DNA from 4 places in the Pantoea sp. USHLN298 genome. Region 3 is predicted to be linked to each of the others. Evidence: predicted binding sites of a transcription regulator. Region 3 holds the regulator's gene; each other region holds the start of a gene.
The links. Region 3 encodes PurR, which represses purine synthesis genes. Its sites were predicted from a motif close to CANGCAAACGTTTGCNTG; they were not measured.
Positions count from the first base shown of each region.

Region 1 (4,216 bases), on a different contig from region 3:
TCCGGATGCGGCGCGAGCAGAAAAAAGCGCTGCGTCAGGCGCAGCGCCAGGGTTAGTTCATGGCGATGTTTGGTTCGACGGCCGGATAGCCTTTTGCCAGTTCCGCTTGTGCCGCCATCTGCTGCGCCAGGCGTTTCTCCTGCTCCTGCAGATACCCCACCAGACTGATCTGATACTTACGGATGTTCTCCACGTAGTTATACGCTTCGTGCCCGCGCGCGTAGCCGTAGGTGGTCTGCGTGTAGTAACGCTTCTGGCTCAGCATCGGCAGCCGCAGCTTGACGTCAGCCCAACTATCCGGATTGCCGCCCTGGCGGGCCGTCAGTTTCCGTACGTCCAGCATGTGGGCATAGCCCATGTTATAGGCGGCCAGCGCAAACCAGATACGCTCATCTTCCGGGATGGTTTGCGGCACTTTCTCCATCATGTTTTGCAGATACTGGCTGCCGCCGCGAATGCTCTGTTCCGGATCGGTGCGGTCACCCACGTCCAGGCTTTCAGCAGTATTACGGGTCAGCATCATCATGCCGCGCACGCCGGTCGGCGAGGTGGCCTGCGGGTTCCAGTGCGACTCCTGGTAAGAGATAGCGGCCAGCAGACGCCAGTCGATGCTGGTGGCATACTTCTCGAACAGCGGTTTGATGTCGGGCAGAGTGTTGTCGATGGCGCGCAGGAAGGTGCGGGTATCCACATAATCAAAGGTGCCGACGTGGCCGAGATACTTCTCCTCCAGCCGCGCCATCGCGCCTTCTTCGCCCATGCCGTTAAAGAAGTCGAGCATCGCCGCGTTGAGGCTGTCATCGTCACTGTGCTTAACGTACCAGGTGACCGGCTCCTCATCGGTGACGTCAAACGCCACCGCCAATTGAGGATAGATACGCTGCAGCAGCGCAATGGTCACCGAGTCGCCAATGGTGTAATCGATTTTGCCATCCGCCACCGCTTCCAGCAGCGCTTTCGGACTCTGGTCAGTGGCGATCGCCCAGTCCAGATCGGGGAACTGATTAGAGCGAGCGCTTTTCAGGGTCGAGAGATAGGCCGATCCCGAGGCGACCGTCAGCCGCCCCTTGAGATCGCCGAGGTTTTTCGGGCGTGGCTTATCCACGCGATACACCAGCTGTTGCGAAACGTTGTAGTAGCCGGGCCCGGTGCGATACCGTGCCAGACGTTCGCTGTTGTAATTCAGGCCAGCCGCCAGCACATCCGCTTTCCCCTCATCCAGGTCGTCAAACAGGTCACTCAGGTTCGGGCGAACCGTAACCTTGAGTTTCACGCCCAGATAATCGGCAAAGCGTTTTGCCAGCTCGTAGTCCATACCGGCCGGAGATTGATTTACGGTGTAGTAAGTCAGCGGGGAATTGATGGTGCTGACACGCAACACTCCCCGTGATTTAATCTGTGAAATCGTATCCTGCCCACCGCCATACCACGGGATGGACGGCCACAATGCCATTGCTAACAGCACGGCGACCAGACCGATAAACAGATAATTAAATTTTAGGCGTTTCAAATAGTTATCTCTCGCTGGCTCTAAGGCCTCTGTCTTTTAAAGGCAGTATTTGTCTTCTTTGAACTCCCAGAGCGAGGGGCATTTTGCGCAACAAAGCGAAGCTGAGCAACTCATATAGCAGGTTTTGCGCAAATTTCAGGCAAATCCGGGTTGCCAAAAATTGTGCGCAAACGGTTTCGTCGCGAGGTCGCTTTCTCTATAATACGCCCCGTTTTCCCCTGTTGCGCCCAATGAAGCGTCGCCCGGCGTTTCGAAGACGAGAGATCTTATGATGGAAATTCTGCGTGGTTCGCCCGCTCTGTCGGCATTTCGTGTAAACAAACTGCTGACCCGCTTTCAGGACGCTCACCTGCCGGTGAGTGATATTTACGCTGAGTACGTCCATTTTGCCGATGTCAGCGCGCCACTGAGCGCTGACCAACAGACCCGTTTACAGCGTCTGCTGAAATATGGTCCTTCTCTCGCTGAACATGCGCCACAAGGGCGTCTGCTGCTGGTGACACCGCGTCCCGGCACTATTTCACCCTGGTCATCGAAGGCTACCGACATTGCCCACAACTGCGATCTGCCGCAGGTGCGTCGCCTGGAGCGCGGTCTGGCGTTTTATGTGCAGGCACCACAGTTAACAGAAGCGCAGTGGCAGTCGCTTGGCGCACTGCTGCATGACCGCATGATGGAGACGGTCTACAGCGACCTGGCGCAGGCTGAGCAGCTGTTTGCTCATCATTCCCCGCAGCCGGTGAAAAGTGTCGATGTGCTGGGCGAGGGTCGTCAGGCGCTGGTTCAGGCCAATCTCACGCTGGGTCTGGCGCTGGCCGACGATGAAATTGACTATCTGCTGGCGGCGTTCACCCGCCTGGGCCGCAATCCCAACGACATTGAACTCTATATGTTCGCGCAGGCCAACTCGGAGCACTGCCGTCATAAAATCTTCAACGCCGACTGGGTCATTGATGGCGAGAAACAGCCGAAGTCGCTGTTTAAGATGATCAAAAATACTATGGAGCAGACGCCCGATTACGTGCTGTCTGCTTACAAAGATAACGCCGCGGTGATGGAAGGGTCCGACGTCGGCCGGTTCTTCGCCGACGCCGCAGAAAGTGAATACCGCTGGCATCAGGAAGCGGCGCATATCCTGATGAAAGTTGAGACGCACAACCACCCGACGGCGATCTCGCCGTGGCCAGGCGCCGCTACCGGCTCCGGCGGCGAAATCCGTGATGAAGGCGCAACCGGTCGCGGTGCCAAGCCAAAAGCGGGCCTGGTTGGCTTCTCGGTATCGAACCTGCGTATTCCTGGCTTTGAACAGCCGTGGGAAGAGGATTTCGGCAAGCCGGACCGCATCGTCAGCGCGCTGGAAATCATGACCGACGGCCCACTGGGTGGCGCAGCGTTTAACAACGAATTTGGACGTCCGGCGCTGAACGGCTACTTCCGTACCTACGAAGAGCAGGTCACCAGCCACAATGGCACCGAGCTGCGTGGCTACCACAAGCCGATCATGCTGGCGGGCGGCATTGGTAATATTCGTGCTGACCACGTGCAGAAAGGTGAAATCACCGTAGGCGCGAAGCTGGTGGTGCTGGGCGGTCCGGCCATGAATATCGGCCTCGGCGGCGGTGCGGCATCCTCAATGGCTTCCGGCCAGTCAGACGCCGATCTCGACTTCGCGTCGGTTCAGCGTGACAACCCGGAGATGGAGCGTCGCTGTCAGGAAGTGATCGATCGCTGCTGGCAGCTGGGCGATGACAACCCGATTCTGTTTATCCATGACGTGGGCGCCGGCGGTCTGTCGAATGCGATGCCTGAGCTGGTCAGCGATGGCGGCCGAGGCGGTCAGTTTAACCTGCGCGATATCCTGAACGATGAGCCAGGCATGAGTCCGCTGGAAGTGTGGTGCAACGAATCACAGGAACGTTATGTGATGGCGGTAGCACCGGAGAAGCTGGCGGAGTTCGAAGCGATTTGCCAGCGTGAACGCGCGCCGTTTGCGGTGATCGGTGAAGCCACCGAAGAGCTGCATCTGAGCCTGAGCGACAGCCATTTCGACAATAAACCGATCGACATGCCGCTCGACGTGCTGCTGGGCAAAACGCCGAAGATGACGCGTGACGTGGTGACGCAGCAGGCGCAGGGCAGTGAACTGCAGCGTGATGGCATTACCCTGGTGGATGCGGTGAATCGCGTGCTGCATCTGCCCGCCGTGGCGGAGAAAACCTTCCTGATCACTATCGGTGACCGCAGCGTGACCGGCATGGTCGCGCGCGACCAGATGGTCGGTCCGTGGCAGATCCCGGTAGCCAACTGCGCCGTGACCACCGCCAGCCTCGACAGCTATCACGGTGAAGCCTTTGCCCTGGGCGAGCGCGCACCGGTTGCGCTGCTCGATTTCGCTGCCTCCGGCCGTCTGGCGGTGGGTGAAGCGCTGACCAACCTGGCGGCGACTGCAATCGGCTCGCTGAAACGCGTCAAGCTGTCAGCTAACTGGATGTCGGCTGCCGGTCATCCGGGTGAAGATGCCGGTCTCTACGCGGCGGTCAAAGCCGTTGGCGAAGAGCTTTGTCCGGCGCTGGGCATCACCATTCCGGTCGGTAAAGATTCGATGTCGATGAAGACCCGCTGGCAGGAAGGTAATGAACAGCGTGAAATGACTTCGCCGCTGTCGCTGGTGATCACCGCGTTTGCGCGGGTTGAAGATGTGCGCCG
Region 1 covers NZ_JBBCRO010000003.1:553,751-557,966, reverse strand. Annotated here, with positions in the region: gene tadA (tRNA adenosine(34) deaminase TadA) at 1-56, shown strand, start outside; gene mltF (membrane-bound lytic murein transglycosylase MltF) at 53-1,510, opposite strand; gene purL (phosphoribosylformylglycinamidine synthase) at 1,779-4,216, shown strand, end outside.
Region 1: the regulator PurR is predicted to act here: its motif matches at 1,674-1,691, upstream of purL (phosphoribosylformylglycinamidine synthase).

Region 2 (4,216 bases), on a different contig from region 3:
AGCACGGCCCGCTGGCGTTGCTACCGATGTCCGGCAATCGCCTGTCGCTGGTGTGGTGCCATCCGCTGTCACAGCGTGATGCGGTTATGCGCTGGAGTGATGCTGACTTTCTTCGTGAACTGCAACGGGCGTTTGGCTGGCGGCTGGGCAAATTTACGCATGCCGGTCAGCGTGAATGTTACCCGCTGGCGCTGCACCGGGCGGTGCAGCCGGTCACGCATCGGGTAGCGGTAGTCGGTAACGCGGCGCAGACGCTGCACCCGATAGCCGGACAGGGCTTTAACCTTGGCCTGCGCGATGTGATGTCCCTGGCCGAGACGCTGGCCTCAGCCCATCGACAGCAGCAGGACCCCGGCAGCTATGCGGTGCTGAATCAGTATCAGCAGCGCCGTGAACAGGATCGCGACGCGACCATCGGCATTACCGACGGCTTAGTCCGCATCTTCGCGAACCGGCATACGCCGCTGGTGATCGGGCGCAATCTGGGCCTGATGGCGATGGATCATCTGCCGTGGCTACGAAATCAACTGGCTGAGCGTACGCTTGGCTGGGTTAAGCGTTAATAAAGAGGCTTTGATGCAAACTTTTGATGTGGTGATCGCCGGTGGCGGTATGGTCGGACTGGCGGTCGCCTGCGGCCTGCAGGGCAGCGGACTGCGCATCGCGGTACTGGAAAAATCGCCCGAGCCACCACTCAGCCTGAGTGATGCACCCTCGATTCGCGTTTCGGCCATTAATGCCGCCAGCGAACGGCTGCTGCAGAAGCTGGATGTCTGGTCGACCATTCTCTCGCTGCGCGCCAGCGCCTATCACGGCATGGAAGTGTGGGACAAAGATAGCTTCGGAGCTATCGCTTTTGACGACCAGCAGCAGGGGCTTTCTCATCTGGGTCATATCATCGAAAATCCGGTGATTCATCGCGCCCTGTGGCAACGTGCCAGCGTCTGCAGCGACGTCACGCTGATGGCGCCCTCACAGCTGCAGCAGGTGGCGTTTGGCGACAATGAAGCCTTTATTACCCTGCAGGATGGCAGCATGTTAACGGCGCGTCTGATGATTGCCGCTGACGGGGCCAACTCCTGGCTGCGTAACAAAGCAGATATTCCGCTGACCTTCTGGGATTACGATCATCACGCCCTGGTCGCCAACGTCCGTACTGCGCTGCCGCACGACGCAGTGGCGCGTCAGGTGTTTCATGGTGACGGTATCCTGGCTTTCCTGCCGATGCAGGACCCGCATCTGAGTTCGATTGTCTGGTCGCTGTCGCCGCAGGAAGCAAGCCGGCTGGAGACGATGCCGGAAGCGCTGTTCAACCAGCAGCTGTCGGTGGCGTTTGATATGCGGCTCGGCCTGTGCCAGCTGGAGAGCGAGCGCAAAACCTTCCCTCTGATGGCGCGCTATGCCCGCAACTTTGCCGCGCATCGTCTGGCGCTGGTGGGCGATGCGGCCCACACCATTCATCCGCTGGCAGGGCAGGGCGTCAACCTGGGCTTTATGGACGCGGCTGAACTGATTGGCGAGATTCGCCGTCTGCACCAGCAGGGTAAAGATATCGGACAGCACCTCTACCTGCGCCGCTACGAGCGCAGCCGTAAGCACAGCGCTGCGATGATGCTGGCTGGGATGCAGGGCTTCCGCGAGATGTTCTCCGGTACTCATCCGGCCAAAAAGCTGCTGCGCGACGTTGGCCTCAAGCTGGCGGACAGCCTGCCGGGTGTCAAACCGCTGATGCTGAAGCAGGCGATGGGCCTGAATGATCTGCCGGCGTGGCTGCGATAAACGCAGCGTCAGCGCTCACTACCAGGCCAGCATTTGCTGGCCTTTTTTATCGCTGAAATCCGCGCTGCACCATCACAATGCAGCGCCGCACCACCATTGCCCTTCGTTTGATTTATTCTAATTTTGCCGCGCAATTCGCATTACTTTTTCTTATTCGGTTGCTAAACCGTCACGGTGTTTTTTTAACATCCTGAACGGCTTCTCGCATAAATTTGCTGGGTATATTCAACCTCCCTGCATTTATTGCGTGATTAATCACAAAATCGCAGTTTTTTATCCTGTCGATGTGGAATCCTGGTTAGGCTGTGCATCAGCTTTCGACCCCGGTTTGCTTATGGTTAATCGTCAGATTCGGTGGTAACGTCAGGCTAAAGAGAACGTTTGCGTCGGCACCGTTTCCGGCGCGCTTTGCTACTCACTCGCTTCTGCACAGGATGGTTATGACTCAGCAAACACCTCTGTTTGAACAGCATCAGGCCTGCGGCGCTCGCATGGTCGATTTTCATGGCTGGATGATGCCGCTGCATTATGGCTCCCAGATGGACGAGCATCATGCGGTGCGTAATGACGCCGGGATGTTTGATGTCTCCCACATGACGATTGTTGACCTGAAAGGCCCGCGTACCCGCGAGTTTCTGCGCTACCTGCTGGCAAATGATGTGGCAAAACTGACCCAGCCCGGCAAAGCGCTCTACACCGGCATGCTGAATGCGTCGGGTGGCGTCATTGACGATTTAATTGTTTACTTTATGAGCGAAGATTTTTTCCGGCTGGTGGTGAACTCCGCTACCCGTGAGAACGACCTCGCCTGGATCGCCCGGCATGCCGAGGGCTACGGCATTACGCTGACCGAACGTGACGACCTGGCGCTGATTGCCGTTCAGGGTCCGCAGGCGCAGCAGAAAGCGCAGACGCTGTTCAGCGACGCACAGCGGCAGGCGGTGGCCGGTATGAAGCCGTTCTTTGGCGTTGAGGCGGAGGGGCTGTTTATCGCCACTACCGGCTATACCGGTGAAGCGGGATATGAAATTGCGTTACCGGCAGAGCAGGCAGCCGATTTCTGGCAGCGACTGCTGGCCGCCGGCGTCAGGCCGGCCGGGCTGGGCGCGCGCGACACGCTGCGGCTGGAAGCGGGCATGAACCTCTACGGTCAGGAGATGGATGAAGGCGTTTCTCCGCTGGCCGCCAATATGGGCTGGACGGTGAGCTGGGAGCCTGCTGACCGGGCTTTTATCGGCCGTGAAGCACTGGAACTCCAGCGTGAACGCGGCACAGAAAAACTGGTTGGGCTGATCCTGACCGAAAAAGGCGTGCTGCGTAACGGGCTGCCGGTGCGCTTCACCGACGACCAGGGCGAGCCGCAGGAAGGGATCATCACCAGCGGCTCTTTTTCGCCCACGCTGGGTTACAGCATTGCCCTGGCGCGGGTGCCGGCCTCGATTGGCGACACCGCCATCGTTGAGATTCGTAACCGTCAGATGCCGGTAAAGGTTACCCGACCGATTTTTGTCCGCGCCGGTAAACCGGTCGCCCAGTAAATTTTATTCAGGAGAAATGGCCAATGAGCAATGTGCCGAATACGTTGAAGTACCGCGACAGCCACGAGTGGGTGCGCAAAGAAGAAGATGGTTCTTACACCGTGGGGATCACCGAACACGCACAGGAACTGCTGGGTGACATGGTGTTTGTCGATCTGCCTGAAGTAGGGACAACCTTTGCGGCCGGTGAAGAGTGTGCCGTCGCCGAGTCGGTCAAAGCCGCATCAGATATCTATGCGCCGATCAGCGGTGAGATTGTGGCGGTCAATGATGCGCTGTCCGACGCACCAGAGCAGGTCAACAGCGAGCCGTATGACGGCGGCTGGTTATTCAAAATCAAAGCCAGTGACGAGTCAGAAATTGACGCGCTGCTGGATGCAGATGCGTATAAAGCGTCTATCGACGAGTAATCGTCAGGCGGCCTCTCGTCGGGGCCGCAGATTTCTGTTTGCTCTCTCTGTTCCCCAGCCCGATTCAGGATTTACTGCTAATGACTCAGACTCTCAGCCAGCTTGAACACAACGGTGCATTCATCGAGCGCCATATCGGTCCTTCACCTGAGCAACAAGCGATGATGCTTGACGCTATTGGCGCTCCGTCGCTGGAGGCATTAATCGGCGCGATTGTTCCGGCAGATATTCAGTTGCCTGGCCCGCCAGCGGTCGGTGAAGCCGCCACGGAACAGCAGGCGCTGGCTGAACTGAAAGCAATAGCCAGTCAGAATCTGCGTTACAAATCCTGGATCGGCATGGGATACAGCGCGGTGATCACGCCACCGGTGATCCTGCGGAATATGCTGGAGAATCCAGGCTGGTACACCGCCTATACGCCGTATCAGCCGGAGGTCTCACAGGGACGACTGGAGGCGTTGTTAAACTTCCAGCAGCTGACCCTGGATC
Region 2 covers NZ_JBBCRO010000006.1:143,517-147,732, reverse strand. Annotated here, with positions in the region: gene ubiH (2-octaprenyl-6-methoxyphenyl hydroxylase) at 1-563, shown strand, start outside; gene ubiI (FAD-dependent 2-octaprenylphenol hydroxylase) at 577-1,779, shown strand; gene gcvT (glycine cleavage system aminomethyltransferase GcvT) at 2,220-3,317, shown strand; gene gcvH (glycine cleavage system protein GcvH) at 3,341-3,727, shown strand; gene gcvP (aminomethyl-transferring glycine dehydrogenase) at 3,808-4,216, shown strand, end outside.
Region 2: the regulator PurR is predicted to act here: its motif matches at 2,150-2,167, upstream of gcvT (glycine cleavage system aminomethyltransferase GcvT).

Region 3 (4,216 bases):
TTTACCGCTGCCGGATTAAATCGCCATGTTTGTTAAGTCCGCTCATCAGCCCTGATGCCACCCGGTTATTAACGGCCAGTAACATATTAATAATTTGCAATAGTTTTGCCGATATAAGACGCTGAAAATGTTCATTTTCAACGCAATTGCGTGAGGCCGAAAGATTAATAAAAAAAGGCGTTACTGTTTTCAAACGAACTGGACTAGAATGGCATCGGCGCTGATCCTGGATCAGATTATTCCCAACTTTGTCGCGGTGCGTAGTGGCCCTGACAACTTAACTAAAACCGGACTATGCGTTTAATCATTACGCTTTTCATTCTTGCCTTTGCGCAACTGTTCTTTAACATCGCTTCTGCCTCACCGCAGGCGCCGGTGAATGTCAGTTCGCATAAAGCAGAGAAAAAGAGTGCGCGCGAAGATGAGCGCCGCAAGCGTCGCCCGCTGAAAACGGCGGCAAAGAAAACACGCGTCAGTCCGATTCAGAAGCTCAAAGTCAAAAAACAGAAAAAAAGCGAACTCACCGCCAGCCATCTTCCCGCTAAGAAAAGTAAAACCTCCCTTAAAACGGCCAGTAAAAAACGCTACGGCCACCAGCGTTCGCTTAAAACCGTTGACGCCAGCAGCAGTGACACCGGCACCATTAAAATGAGCAAGTCACATCGTCAGCGTTACCAGAAAGCGCGCGAAACGGCGATGACCAAGTTGATGGGTCAGTTAGGCAAACCTTATCAATGGGGTGGCACCTCACCGCATACCGGTTTTGATTGCAGCGGCCTGGTCTGGTACGCCTATAAAGATTTGGTCAAGTTCAAGATCCCGCGCACCGCCAATGAGATGTTCCATCTGCGCGACGCCGCGCCGGTTAAACGTGAGTCACTGGAGAAAGGCGATTTAGTCTTTTTCCGCATCAATGGCCGCGGCACCGCCGATCACGTTGGGGTTTATCTCGGCAACGGCAAATTCATTCAGTCACCGCGTACCGGCAAAGATATTCAGATCAGTGCGCTGGGTGAAGACTACTGGCAGCGCCACTATATTGGTGCGCGTCGGGTCATGACGCCAAAGACCATTCGCTAACGCAGCCGTTGGGCGATCGCCAGACAGCAAAAAGCCGGGCCATGCCCGGCTTTTTCGATCAGTGCAGAATCGCGGTGAAGCTAAAAGCGACAATCATCAGCAGGCAGCCGACGGTAGTCATCAGCGCCAGTTTCAAATCGGTACTCATTTAACTCTCCTTAGTCACAATTTTTGTGGGGTTAAGCCATTTTCCCACAGGACCGGGTAAAAATCTCGTTTTATCCGCCCAGCCTTGTTAGAATCCTGCCTTTGTTGCGCAACGCGCGCAGCCCCGGTTCCGTTTGCTCTCTTTTCAGGCGCTCATTACCCGCCAGTCGCCCTGTTTACCGGTCAGAAAACCTGCATAATTGCGCAGAAAACCCTGAGCAGACGCAAACGTTTAACATTATGCTTATCATTGCGTTAGATAAGCCCTGGAGTCCGATTTTAATGGCAACAATTAAAGATGTGGCAAAACGCGCCGGCGTCTCAACGACCACCGTTTCGCACGTCATCAATAAAACGCGTTTTGTCGCTGAAGAGACGCGCAACGCCGTCTGGCAGGCGATTCAGGAACTGCACTATTCGCCCAGCGCCGTGGCGCGCAGCCTGAAGGTGAATCACACCAAAACGCTGGGCCTGCTGGCGACTTCCAGCGAAGCGCCCTACTTTGCTGAAATTATTGAAGCAGTGGAAAACCACTGTTTCGACAAAGGCTATACTCTGATTCTGGGTAATGCGCACAATGATCTGCAGAAGCAGCGCGCCTATCTCAGCATGATGGCGCAAAAGCGCGTCGATGGGCTGCTGGTGATGTGCTCTGAGTATCCGGACGATCTGCTGAAAATGCTGGAAGAGAACCGTAACATCCCGATGGTGGTAATGGACTGGGGCGAATCCCGCGCCGACTTTACCGACACGGTGCTGGACAATGCGTTTCAGGGCGGTTATCTCGCCGGGCGTTATCTGATTGAGCGTGGCCATCGCGAGATTGGCGCCATCCCCGGCCAGATGGAGCGCAACACCGGTGGCGGACGTCACGCCGGCTTCCTGAAGGCGCTGGAAGAAGCGGGTATTCAGCCGCGTGCCGAGTGGATTGTCCAGGGTGACTTTGAACCTGAATCGGGCTATCAGGCAATGCAGCAGATCCTGTCGCAGAAACAGCGCCCGACCGCGGTGTTCTGTGGTGGCGATATCATGGCGATGGGGGCGATTTGCGCCGCCGATGAGATGGGATTGCGCGTGCCGCAGGACATTTCGGTGATCGGCTATGACAATGTGCGCAACGCGCGCTACTTCGCGCCGGCGCTGACCACCGTTCATCAGCCGAAAGCGCAGCTGGGTGAGAAAGCGCTGGAGATGTTGCTGGATCGCATCACCAGCAAACGTGAGATTTCTCAAACCATCGAAGTGCATCCAACCCTGATTGAACGTCGTTCCGTAGCTGATGGTCCGTTCCGCGACTACCGCCGTTAATCTTCGCTTAACCACTCCTGATTAAGCGTTTGCGCATCACCCAGATAGCTGAGTAACCAGCCGGTCGCCGGTGATGCGCGATCTTCCGCCCAGCTGACACAACAGGGACTCTCCGGAAAAGCCACCGGCAGGGTCAGCTCCACCAGCGCGCCGCTGTCCAGCAACGGCCGGGCCAGATGACCAGGCACCATCGCCACGCACAATCCCGCCAGTACGCAATCCAGCCCGGTCTGCCATTCCGGCACCACCAGCCGACGCTGGTTGTCGAGCGTCCACGTCATCCGGCGTGGCAGCGCGCGCGAAGTATCTTCCAGAACCAGCGACGGCCAGCTGCGCAGGGTATCGTCATCTATCTGGCTCACTTCCGTCAGCGGATGGTGGTTCGCGACTACGCAGCGCCAGTTGAGCGTCCCCATATCGCGAAAGGCAAAGCGGCCGCCGACCGGGATCGCCTGAGTCGCGCCGATAGCAACCTCCACCCGGCCATCCGCCAGCGCATCCCAGACGCCGTTGAACACTTCATAACTGATGTGCAACTCCATGTCAGGAAAGTGCCGGTAAAAATCCTTCACTAATTGTCGGGTACGCTGCGGCTTGACGATACAGTCCACCGCAATACTTAACTGCCCGCGCCAGCCGTTGGCCAGCTGCTGACACTGGCGGCGGGTGGCGAGCATTTTTTTGATGACGCTGCGCCCTTCCCGGACAAAATGCTCTCCCGCAGGGGTTAATACCACCTCACGATGCTGACGTTCAAACAGCGGAACCGCCAGCCAGGTCTCCAGCTGGCGCACCGTGTAGCTGATAGCCGACGGCACCCGATGCAGCTCCTGCGCCGCCGCGCTGAAGCTGCCACCGCGCGCCACGGCATCCACCACTTCTAACGCATATTCTGACCACATATTCTGCCTTCAAATTTTTTAACAGCAATAGGCAAATATTAGCGTTTCACAGCGGCAAACGCACCTTTTACACTCTGCCGCGTTCAACCTGCAAAATGAGAATCAGATGTCACCGTCAAAAGGATTTATGCCTTATCTCGCTCTGCTGAGCATGCTGGGCTTTTTAGCCACCGATATGTACCTGCCCGCGTTTGGCGCGATGCAGCAAACTTTCAATACCTCGCCTGGCCTGATCAGTGCCAGCATGAGCCTGTTCCTGGCCGGTTTTGCCTGCGGTCAGCTGTTCTGGGGTCCGCTCTCCGATCGCATCGGGCGTAAGCCGGTGCTGCTGGCCGGACTGGCGCTGTTCGCCGTCGGCTGTGCCGGTATGCTGTGGGTAGAGGATATTTATCTGATGCTGGCGCTGCGCTTTGTTCAGGCGATTGGCGTCTGTGCGGCCGCTGTCAGCTGGCAGGCGCTGGTGGTCGATCGCTATCCGGCCGCACGTGCTAATAAGGTGTTTGCCACCATCATGCCGCTGGTGGCGCTTTCGCCAGCCCTGGCACCGCTGTTAGGCGCGTGGCTGATTGGTCATTTCCACTGGCGTTCGATCTTCCTGGTGCTGACGCTGATTGCGCTGGCCTTGATCCTCACGACGCTGCGCCTGCCGTCGGGCCGCAAAGCAACGGGCAACCAGGGCGCAAATCCGGGCTTTTTTACCCTGCTTAAATCCCGGGTTTACAGTGGTAACGTGCTGATTTATTCCGCCTGTTCCGCCAGCTTTTTCGCCTGGCTGACCG
Region 3 covers NZ_JBBCRO010000001.1:924,436-928,651, reverse strand. Annotated here, with positions in the region: gene WFK59_RS04440 (C40 family peptidase) at 295-1,080, shown strand; gene cydH (cytochrome bd-I oxidase subunit CydH) at 1,139-1,228, opposite strand; gene purR (HTH-type transcriptional repressor PurR) at 1,510-2,535, shown strand; gene punR (DNA-binding transcriptional activator PunR) at 2,532-3,437, opposite strand; gene punC (purine nucleoside transporter PunC) at 3,544-4,216, shown strand, end outside.

Region 4 (4,216 bases), 360 kb from region 3:
CCGTCATACCCTGGCGCAGGCGCTGCATCGCTTTTTCCATGAAAATGGTTACTTCTGGGTTTCGACGCCGCTGATTACCGCTTCCGATACCGAAGGGGCTGGCGAGATGTTCCGCGTCTCGACGCTGGACCTTGAAAACCTGCCGCGCAACGATCAGGGCAAGGTCGATTTCAGCGAAGATTTCTTTGGTAAAGAAGCCTTCCTGACCGTTTCCGGCCAGCTGAACGGCGAAACCTATGCCAGCGCCCTGTCAAAAATCTACACCTTTGGCCCGACGTTCCGCGCAGAGAACTCCAACACCAGTCGCCATCTGGCGGAATTCTGGATGCTGGAGCCGGAAATTGCCTTTGCATCACTGGATGATGCCGCTGCGCTGGCAGAAGCGATGCTGAAATATGTCTTCAACGCGGTGCTGGAAGAGCGTGCCGATGACATGGCCTTCTTTGCCGAGCGCGTAGATAAAGAAGCGGTTGAGCGCCTGCAGCGTTTCATTACCACCGATTTCGCCCAGGTTGATTACACCGACGCGGTTGAGATTCTGATGAATTGTGGTCAGACCTTCGAAAACCCGGTCTCGTGGGGAATCGATCTCTCCTCTGAACATGAACGTTACCTGGCCGAGAAACATTTTAAAGCGCCGGTAGTGGTGAAGAACTATCCGAAAGACATTAAGGCGTTCTATATGCGCCTGAATGACGACGGCAAAACTGTTGCAGCAATGGATGTCCTGGCACCTGGCATCGGTGAAATTATCGGCGGTTCCCAGCGTGAAGAACGTCTGGATGTGCTCGACGCACGTCTCGAAGAGATGGGCCTGAATAAAGAAGATTACTGGTGGTATCGTGACCTTCGTCGCTATGGCACCGTGCCACATTCTGGCTTCGGATTAGGCTTTGAACGTTTAATCGCCTATGTGACCGGCGTACAGAATGTCAGGGATGTAATTCCGTTCCCACGCACTCCACGCAACGCAAGTTTCTAACTTTCAGCATTAATTATAAGAAATTCATATATATAAAGAGGTCGGCACTGCCGGCCTTTTTTTATTTTTGTAAATTTTGAGTTCTCTCACAAAGTTCCGTGTTTTTTACATTTTGTAATACATATTTTCCTTTTGAAACCAGATTACGAGTTTCGTAGCATTTTCGAGGTAGAATTAAGGCGGGTTGGATGGAAAGATGCGTGCAGACACAGGAAGACACCAAACTTCTCTCAGGGTTCCCGTAAAGGTTTCTTGACGGCAGTGGCAGGTGTACAAATAACTCCAACGAGGGTAATGAATAATGATGAAGCGCAATATTCTTGCAGTGGTTATCCCTGCTCTGTTAGCCGCAGGCGCAGCAAACGCAGCCGAAATTTATAATAAAGACGGCAACAAACTGGACCTGTACGGTAAAGCCGTTGGCCTGCATTACTTCTCTGATAACGACGGCAGCGATGGCGACAATACTTACGTTCGCTTCGGCTTCAAGGGTGAAACTCAGATTAACGACCAGCTGACCGGTTACGGCCAGTGGGAATACAACGTTCAGGCGAACAACTCTGAAGGTTCTGACGCGCAAGACGGTAACAGAACACGTCTGGGCTTTGCCGGTCTGAAATTCGGTGATGCTGGCTCAATCGACTACGGCCGTAACTACGGTGTGGTTTACGATGCAATCGGCTGGACCGATATGCTGCCAGAGTTCGGTGGCGACTCAGGATACTCAGATAACTTCATGAACGGTCGTAGCACCGGCCTGCTGACTTACCGCAACACTAACTTCTTTGGTCTGGTAGATGGCTGGGATTTCGCCGTTCAGTATCAGGGCAAAAACGAGCGTGATGAAATTCGTCGTTCAAACGGCGACGGCTGGGGTCTGTCAACGTCTTACGTCTCACCAATCGGTGTAGGTGTTGTGGGTGCCTATAGCAGCAGCGACCGTACCGATGCACAGGCCGCTGGCGTTGCAGCTAACGGTACTGTTGTCGGTCAGGGTAAACGCGCTGAAAACTGGGCAACCGGTCTGAAGTATGATGCAAACAATGTCTACCTGGCGGCTTATTACGGTGAAACCCGTAACTCAACGCCGTTCACTCTGACAACTGGACCTGGCACCGATACCACTGCTTTCGCAAACAAAGCGCAGAACATTGAGTTGGTTGCACAGTATCAGTTCGACTTCGGCCTGCGTCCATCTATCGCCTACGTTCAGTCTAAAGGCAAAGATATCGAAGGCGTGGGCGATGCTGACCTGGTTAAATACATCGACGTGGGCGCAACCTACTACTTCAACAAAAACATGTCTACCTATGTGGACTACCAGATCAACCAGCTGGATGACAACAACCGTCTGGGTCTGAATACAGACGACGTAGTTGCACTGGGTCTGGTTTACCAGTTCTAATCTCGCTGTCAGAACTATTTGAAGACGGGGCCATCGGCCCCGTTTTTTTATGTCTGTTATCCAGCCAGACGCCCTTTTTCTCCCGACGCTTACCCACGCTCCCCTTTTTTATTTCCTCTCGCTGAAGTAAGCCCGCAAAAAGTATCAATAACGCTCGCAAACGGTTGGCATTTGCCTGGCGTGACGCTAACCTGAGAGCTCATTTTGCTAACGTTCCCGCTACTGGACCTGACTCATGTTTGAATCGATCTCTGCTGCACCCGCCGATCCCATTCTTGGGCTGGCCGATCTGTTTCGCGCTGACGACCGCCCTAACAAAATTAACCTCGGTATTGGCGTCTACAAAGATGAAACCGGTAAGACACCGGTGCTGACCAGCGTTAAAAAAGCCGAACAGTACCTGCTGGAAAACGAAACCACCAAAAACTATCTCAGCATTGATGGTCTGGCGGATTTCGCCCGTTGTACCCAGGCGTTACTGTTTGGCAGTCAGAGCCCACTGATTACCGCTGGCCGCGCCCGTACGGCACAGACCCCAGGCGGTACCGGTGCGCTGCGCGTAGCGGCCGATTTCCTTGCCACCCAGACATCCGTAAAGCGGATTTGGGTCAGCAATCCCAGCTGGCCGAACCACAAAAATGTGTTTAATGCTGCTGGTCTTGAGGTGTGTGAATATCAGTATTACGACGCTGAAAATCATACGCTCGATTTTGACGGTCTGGTTGCATCACTGAAACAGGTGCAGCCAGGCGATGTGGTGCTGTTCCACGGCTGCTGTCATAACCCAACCGGCATCGATCCAACGGCTGAACAGTGGCAGCAGCTGGCGCAGCTGTCACAGGCTGGCGGTTGGTTACCCCTGTTTGACTTTGCCTATCAGGGCTTCGCCCGCGGTCTGGATGAGGATGCCGAAGGACTGCGCATTTTCGCCGCGTCCCATCAGGAACTGATTGTCGCCAGCTCCTATTCGAAGAACTTTGGCTTGTACAACGAACGTGTAGGCGCCATTACCCTGGTGGCCGCCGAGGCAAGCGTGGCGGATACCGCCTTCAGCCAGGTGAAATATACCATCCGGGCGAACTACTCCAATCCGCCAGCTCACGGTGCCGCCGTTGTTGCCACCATCCTCGGCAACGACGCTTTGCGTACCATCTGGGAGCAGGAGCTGTCAGACATGCGTCAGCGCATCCAGCGTATGCGTCAGCTGTTCGTGAATACTCTGGCGGAGAAAGGCGCGCAGCGTGACTTCAGCTTCATCATCAAACAGAACGGAATGTTCTCGTTCAGCGGCCTGACCAAAGATCAGGTGATTCGTCTGCGCGAGGAGTTTGCGGTCTATGCGGTCAACTCAGGACGAGTCAACGTTGCGGGCATGACGCCAGATAATATGTCGGCGCTGTGTGAGGCGTTTGTCGCGGTACTGTAACCGCGTATCACGACTAAAAAATGGGCCGACTGGCCCATTGCTCGTCAGTTAAGCGACCGGTGATAACGCAGTCTGGTGCCGCTCCGGCCTGCTCTGAAACTTGAGTGAGTGTTGTTAAAACGGGCACGATAGTAGAGGCCTGAGCGCCTCTGCTGCTGAAAGGGTTATCCGCAGCGCTGAGGCGTGACGCCGGGCCAGAACGCCTCGCCGGGAAGCGTGGAGAGTTCGGGGCCGGCCAGGGAAGGCCGATCCCCGAACGGTTCGTCGGCACGACGTCAAAGCCGAAGGTACCGCGCAGCGGCGCGAGGACGGCCCGGCAGCAGCAGAGGTGCTCAGACCCGCACTCCGGCATGCCTGCTCAGAAAAAAAGCTGCCACGTCTGACCGTGACAGCCTTTGCAAAG
Region 4 covers NZ_JBBCRO010000001.1:567,802-572,017, reverse strand. Annotated here, with positions in the region: gene asnS (asparagine--tRNA ligase) at 1-982, shown strand, start outside; gene ompF (porin OmpF) at 1,284-2,387, shown strand; gene WFK59_RS02760 (amino acid aminotransferase) at 2,623-3,813, shown strand.
Region 4: the regulator PurR is predicted to act here: its motif matches at 2,541-2,558, upstream of WFK59_RS02760 (amino acid aminotransferase).